DNA from 2 places in the Guptibacillus hwajinpoensis genome. Region 2 is predicted to be linked to the other one. Evidence: a T-box and tRNA genes for the amino acid it is inferred to sense, from the RefSeq annotation. Region 2 holds a T-box; the other holds one or more tRNA genes.

Region 1 (3,392 bases), 390 kb from region 2:
GCTATCACTCGAATCGGCATTGCTGCTTCTTCGACTAGCCTGTTTTGAAAGAAGTAAATCATTCTTTCAAAACTAAACGAAACGCTCATGTAAGGTTGGTAACCAATGTTACCTCGTAATTCTCCATAGAAAGGAGGTGATCCAGCCGCACCTTCCGATACGGCTACCTTGTTACGACTTCACCCCAATCATTTGTCCCACCTTCGGCGGCTGGCTCCATAAAGGTTACCCCACCGACTTCGGGTGTTACAAACTCTCGTGGTGTGACGGGCGGTGTGTACAAGGCCCGGGAACGTATTCACCGCGGCATGCTGATCCGCGATTACTAGCAATTCCGGCTTCATGCAGGCGAGTTGCAGCCTGCAATCCGAACTGAGAACGGCTTTATGGGATTCGCTTCACCTCGCGGTGTTGCTGCCCTTTGTACCGTCCATTGTAGCACGTGTGTAGCCCAGGTCATAAGGGGCATGATGATTTGACGTCATCCCCACCTTCCTCCGGTTTGTCACCGGCAGTCACCTTAGAGTGCCCAACTAAATGCTGGCAACTAAGATCAAGGGTTGCGCTCGTTGCGGGACTTAACCCAACATCTCACGACACGAGCTGACGACAACCATGCACCACCTGTCACTCTGTCCCCCGAAGGGGAACGTCCTGTCTCCAGGATTGTCAGAGGATGTCAAGACCTGGTAAGGTTCTTCGCGTTGCTTCGAATTAAACCACATGCTCCACTGCTTGTGCGGGCCCCCGTCAATTCCTTTGAGTTTCAACCTTGCGGTCGTACTCCCCAGGCGGAGTGCTTAATGTGTTAACTTCAGCACTGAGGGTGGAACCCCCCAACACCTAGCACTCATCGTTTACGGCGTGGACTACCAGGGTATCTAATCCTGTTTGCTCCCCACGCTTTCGCGCCTCAGCGTCAGTTACAGACCAGAGAGCCGCCTTCGCCACTGGTGTTCCTCCACATATCTACGCATTTCACCGCTACACGTGGAATTCCACTCTCCTCTTCTGCACTCAAGTCCCCCAGTTTCCAATGACCCTCCACGGTTGAGCCGTGGGCTTTCACATCAGACTTAAAGGACCGCCTGCGCGCGCTTTACGCCCAATAATTCCGGACAACGCTTGCCACCTACGTATTACCGCGGCTGCTGGCACGTAGTTAGCCGTGGCTTTCTGGTTAGGTACCGTCAAGGTACCGCCCTATTCGAACGGTACTTGTTCTTCCCTAACAACAGAGCTTTACGACCCGAAGGCCTTCGTCACTCACGCGGCGTTGCTCCGTCAGACTTTCGTCCATTGCGGAAGATTCCCTACTGCTGCCTCCCGTAGGAGTCTGGGCCGTGTCTCAGTCCCAGTGTGGCCGATCACCCTCTCAGGTCGGCTACGCATCGTCGCCTTGGTAAGCCATTACCTTACCAACTAGCTAATGCGCCGCGGGCCCATCCTGCAGTGTTAGCCAGAGGCCAACTTTCAACATCACACCATGCGGTGCGATGTATTACCCGGTATTAGCTCCGGTTTCCCGGAGTTATCCCAGTCTGCAGGGCAGGTTGCCCACGTGTTACTCACCCGTCCGCCGCTAAGATTTGGGAGCAAGCTCCCAAATCTCCGCTCGACTTGCATGTATTAGGCACGCCGCCAGCGTTCGTCCTGAGCCAGGATCAAACTCTCCGATAGAAAGCTTAATCTAGCTTTTAAAACAATGTTTGTTTCCGTAGAAACAACTACTTACATGGCGTTTCGTTCAGTTTTCAAAGATCGATTTTCCTTTCAATGCCGTTTTCAGCGACTAAATCATCATAACATGATGTGTTAGTTGATGTCAACAACTTTCTAAAAAAAGATGGTGGGCCTGAGTGGACTCGAACCACCGACCTCACGCTTATCAGGCGTGCGCTCTAACCAGCTGAGCTACAGGCCCATCTTAATTGGAGCGGGTGATGGGGATCGAACCCACGACATCAGCTTGGAAGGCTGAGGTTTTACCACTAAACTACACCCGCAATATTGATGGTCGGGAAGACAGGATTTGAACCTGCGACCCCTTGGTCCCAAACCAAGTGCTCTACCAAGCTGAGCTACTTCCCGACATTTTGTTGAAATAAGAAATGGTGCGCCCGAGAGAAGTCGAATCCCTAACCTTCTGATCCGTAGTCAGACGCTCTATCCAATTGAGCTACGGGCGCATATTATATTTGGTGCGGTTGAGAGGACTCGAACCTCCACGGGGTCTCCCCCACTAGCCCCTCAAGCTAGCGCGTCTGCCATTCCGCCACAACCGCACATCGTTACTTGATGAAAACTTAAAGTTATAAAAGAATTGGTGCGGGTGAAGGGACTTGAACCCCCACGTCGTAAGACACTAGATCCTAAGTCTAGCGCGTCTGCCAATTCCGCCACACCCGCAATAAATGGTGAGCCATGAAGGACTCGAACCTTCGACCCTCTGATTAAAAGTCAGATGCTCTACCAACTGAGCTAATGGCTCAACATGGCTGGGCTAGCTGGATTCGAACCAGCGCATGACGGAATCAAAATCCGTTGCCTTACCGCTTGGCTATAGCCCAACATTTTATATAATCAGGATTAAATTTAAATTAATGGCGGTCCCGACGGGAATCGAACCCGCGATCTCCTGCGTGACAGGCAGGCATGTTAACCGCTACACCACGGGACCTTTATCTGATTACATATCATGTTGATGAAACACGTTGAACGTTTTAAAAAATGTTGGTGACCCGTACGGGATTCGAACCCGTGATACCGCCGTGAAAGGGCGGTGTCTTAACCACTTGACCAACGGGCCATAAAATGGCGGAGAAGGAGGGATTTGAACCCTCGCGCCGCTCGCGCGACCTACACCCTTAGCAGGGGCGCCCCTTCAGCCACTTGGGTACTTCTCCGTTTGGCTCCACAGGTAGGATTCGAACCTACGACCGATCGGTTAACAGCCGATAGCTCTACCACTGAGCTACTGTGGAATAGTATGTGATTTGCCGTCTCCATTATCGGCGACATTTAATATAATAACGCATCCAACAACCAAAGTCAACAGAATTTTAAAACTTTTCAAACCCGTTAATTATTTGATTTGGACATGTTCTCTTAAAGAGACTTTATTAATTTACCACATACCATACTAACCGTCAATGAGAAGTTTCAAGAAATTTTAACTAACCCGCCTCTACACTTTCCACAAACGAACCGAGACGTATCTATTCTTCTTTTCCTCCTATACTTTGAGCCACAACCGGCACATTCATATGTATGCTTAATCGCTTCAACTCTTCTTTGTCCAGGAACTACCTGACAATATCTTGACCCACCTACTTGACTGAGAAGAAGTTTAAAATCTCGATCCTGATGCTTATATCCCCGATTCTGAATGT
Region 2 (3,392 bases):
CAACTATAAAAAAAAGTCACCTTATTTCAGTAGATCAGGATTATCGTTTTTAGCTCTTCTTACTTTAGGCTTTCGAATGCCACCTGCAATATCTGCTTTCTTAAACTCTTTCGTATAAGCAACCTCTTGAGCGTCACTTAGTGAAAATCCTCTTTCATGTGTTGGTTGGTATTGAGAATTCTTAGCCATTAGTAATTCCTCCTTATGATGTCTCTTATATTTGGAGTACCCGCGAAAAAATGAGCTAAACATACAGCTATTATTTTGTTAAACAAATCCCGTTTGTGGTACCTTATACTTAACGATGAAAATAAAGTGGAGGCACTATGAGTAAAAAGAAAGTGATGAATATAACCATAGCAAGTATTGTTGTGCTCGCGAGTGTTTTGTTAATTGGTCGCTACACGTATGTACATAAAGAACATATAGAGCGTGGAGAAGTCATTAAAAAAGAAAAAACGGACCATCATTTCTATGTGTTTGTTCAACCTGAAAGTGAAGGGGAGGCGGTCGAGCTCCTCGTGGAAGACGAAATGGCCTGGAATCTTGTGCATGAAGGAAAAGTATATAGTGTAGCTTACTCCTGGTATGGAGCGAAGGAACCGACAATCGAAGAGATGGAACCAATAGAACGAGAATGAGTGCATGCACTCATTCTATTTGATAACACCGGTTTCTGCGATTTCGACAGTTACTATCGCTTCTAAATCCAGTTCTTTAAATTGTTCATCCCATTCTTCTTCGTCCCATGCTTCAAGGTATAGTTTGCTATAAAGCATTAAAGTTATGTACTGGTATTGAGTGGATTAGTGAAGGAAATGATATAGGTACAAAGTATAGATAGATTGCAATTAAATGGTCTCGTATGCTAACTGTTAGTATATTTTTTTGGGGAATACAGATCATTTTTGTCGAATATATGTACACCATATGTTTAGTTAACTTATAATACTTTTAATGAAAGGTGGTTTTTACGGTGGCGATTAAAAATGTTCAAAAGGAAAAGTTAGCTGTTGATCGGTGTATGAAGCATTTGGATGTTGTCAACGTCGAGCCAAAAGTAAAGCAGTTGGTGTCTATGTATATGACATCCTTATACCGTCAAGCGTATGAAGAAGGCTTTGCGGATTCAGAAAAAGAAAAGCTTAAATCCGAACAAAATTTCTTATAGTGAAATTTGAAAGAAATGGATTGAATCTTGATAGATATTGTCTATAATAATAACTAACTATATGTATCATCGATGCGAAAGAGAGTAGTGCCTGCCGAAGGGAAAAGCGATTCAGGGGATGGTGGGAGCCTGGAACCTTAACTAGCATGAAGCGGACTTTCAAGATACTGTTCTGAATGAAGTAGGGACAGTCGGACTCTCCGTTACAGAGTGAAGCAGGTGTGCCCTATTTGGGCAGGCAATCAGAGTGGTACCGCGGATTAAATCTCCGTCTCTATAATAGAGACGGGGATTTTTTGATGTTAATTTCTTTAGATAAAGGAGGAATTGTAATGAATTATAAAGGAATATTTGCAGAGGAGTTATACAAAGCGTTTGAGAAACAGATGGAGATCAAATCTATTATTCAACGTATTGAACAGCCGAAGCACGAAGATCTTGGTGATTATGCATTTCCTTGTTTTGATCTTGCGAAAGTAATGCGCATGGCCCCAAACAAAATAGCGAATGAATTGGCTCCGAAAATCCAGAGCTCCATTTTTGAAAAGGTCGAGGCAGTCGGCCCATATCTTAACGTTTTTCTTGAAAAGAAGTCAGTAGCATCTGAAGTTGTGAAAATCATTCAGGAACTGGGCAGTAATTATGGAACAACTAATTTTGGTGAAGGTGGAGCGGTAACAATCGATCTCTCCTCTCCTAATATCGCTAAACCTTTTTCAATGGGACATCTTCGTTCCACCGTGATAGGCAATGCCCTTGGCCTTATTTGTGAAAAGGTAGGTTATCGTCCCATTCGGATTAACCACCTGGGCGACTGGGGGACACAATTTGGGAAGTTAATTACAGCGTATCGTAAGTGGGGAAACGAGGCACAAATTCGTCAAAACACGATTAAGGAATTGCTGGCTCTCTATATTAAATTCCATGAAGAAGCTGAAAGCGATCCCTCTCTTGAAGACGAAGGACGAAAGTGGTTCAAAGCTTTAGAAGAAGGGAATCAAGAGGCTGTAGAATTATGGAAGTGGTTTAGAGAAGAGTCGCTTCAGGAGTTCAATCGAATTTATGAATTATTGGGCATCACGTTTGATTCGACAAATGGAGAAGCATATTATAACGATAAGATGCAACGTGTGGTAGATCTTCTTGAGGAGAAGGAACTCCTAACAGAATCAGAAGGTGCAATGGTTGTTGAACTTGATAACCTGCCACCCTGTTTGATTAAAAAGAAAGATGGAGCGACGTTGTATGCGACACGAGATTTAGCAGCAGCTGTTTATCGTCATGAAACATATGATTTTAGTGAAGCTTTATATGTGGTTGGTAATGAGCAAAGTCTTCACTTCACACAGGTATTTGAAGTACTTCAGAAGATGGGGTATACATGGGCAAAAGAGATGCACCATATTACATTTGGGATGATGCTAAAAGACGGTAAGAAAATGTCCACGAGAAAAGGAAAAGTTGTTTTACTTGAAGAGGTATTAAATGAAGCTATTGAGCTTGCTCAGCAGAACATTGAAGCTAAGAATCCATCTCTTGAAGATAAAAACTTCGTTGCTGAACGAATAGGGGTAGGAGCTGTCATATTTCATGATCTTAAAAATGATCGTCGTAACGATATTGAGTTTTCGTTAGAAGATATGCTGCGTGTTGAAGGAGAAACAGGTCCATATGTGCAATATACAAATGCACGTGCTTGCTCTATCCTTCGTAAAGCCAATTATAAGCAAGAAGGGTCATTTCAATTGATTGAGGATGAAGAGGCATGGCCAGTTATCACTCGTCTTCGTGGTTTTCCAAAAGCAGTTGAACGTGCAGCAACTGAGTACGACCCATCTCAAGTTGCAAAATATGTACTGGATCTCTCGCGTTCATTTAATAAGTATTATGGACAGGTACGAATTTTGGAGGATGAATCACAAAAACAAGCAAGACTTCAGCTTGTATCAGCGGTTTCCATTGTAATAACAGAGGGACTCCGTTTACTAGGTCTCCATGCACCTGAAGCAATGTAAAGAAGCAGTCCGATTAGAGTAATCGGGCTGCTTCTTCGTTAGCTAAGATCTGTGTCCTCGATTGTACCTTTAGAAGCCTGTTCTTCGTAGTCATCGAGCTCATCTTCGTAATGCTCATGAGTTTCATTTGGAATAACGCCAGTTGGTTTACCATCAATATCAGCTGATAAAAACGTTTCGATTTCTTCTACGTATCCATAAGGCTC

What was found. A T-box is a leader RNA that pairs with one kind of tRNA and senses whether it is charged. The one in region 2 lies ahead of argS (arginine--tRNA ligase), so its partner is inferred to be a tRNA-Arg.
Region 1: it encodes a tRNA-Arg, which carries the amino acid that the T-box ahead of argS (arginine--tRNA ligase) is inferred to sense. The anticodon was not compared.

What each region holds. Positions count from the first base shown of each region.
Region 1 covers NZ_CP156674.1:1,965,422-1,968,813, forward strand. The annotation lists rRNA gene ABFG93_RS10195 (16S ribosomal RNA) at 130-1,680, opposite strand; tRNA gene ABFG93_RS10200 (tRNA-Ile) at 1,848-1,924, opposite strand; tRNA gene ABFG93_RS10205 (tRNA-Gly) at 1,933-2,006, opposite strand; tRNA gene ABFG93_RS10210 (tRNA-Pro) at 2,015-2,091, opposite strand; tRNA gene ABFG93_RS10215 (tRNA-Arg) at 2,113-2,189, opposite strand; tRNA gene ABFG93_RS10220 (tRNA-Leu) at 2,200-2,285, opposite strand; tRNA gene ABFG93_RS10225 (tRNA-Leu) at 2,325-2,409, opposite strand; tRNA gene ABFG93_RS10230 (tRNA-Lys) at 2,416-2,491, opposite strand; tRNA gene ABFG93_RS10235 (tRNA-Gln) at 2,496-2,570, opposite strand; tRNA gene ABFG93_RS10240 (tRNA-Asp) at 2,605-2,680, opposite strand; tRNA gene ABFG93_RS10245 (tRNA-Glu) at 2,735-2,809, opposite strand; tRNA gene ABFG93_RS10250 (tRNA-Ser) at 2,816-2,906, opposite strand; tRNA gene ABFG93_RS10255 (tRNA-Asn) at 2,910-2,984, opposite strand; gene ABFG93_RS10260 (SprT family protein) at 3,163-3,392, opposite strand, start outside.
Region 2 covers NZ_CP156674.1:1,579,430-1,582,821, reverse strand. The annotation lists gene ABFG93_RS08060 (YfhE family protein) at 22-189, opposite strand; gene ABFG93_RS08055 (hypothetical protein) at 327-641, shown strand; gene ABFG93_RS08050 (hypothetical protein) at 657-779, opposite strand; gene ABFG93_RS08045 (hypothetical protein) at 977-1,171, shown strand; T-box leader at 1,235-1,450, shown strand; gene argS (arginine--tRNA ligase) at 1,504-3,186, shown strand; gene ABFG93_RS08035 (TraR/DksA C4-type zinc finger protein) at 3,225-3,392, opposite strand, start outside.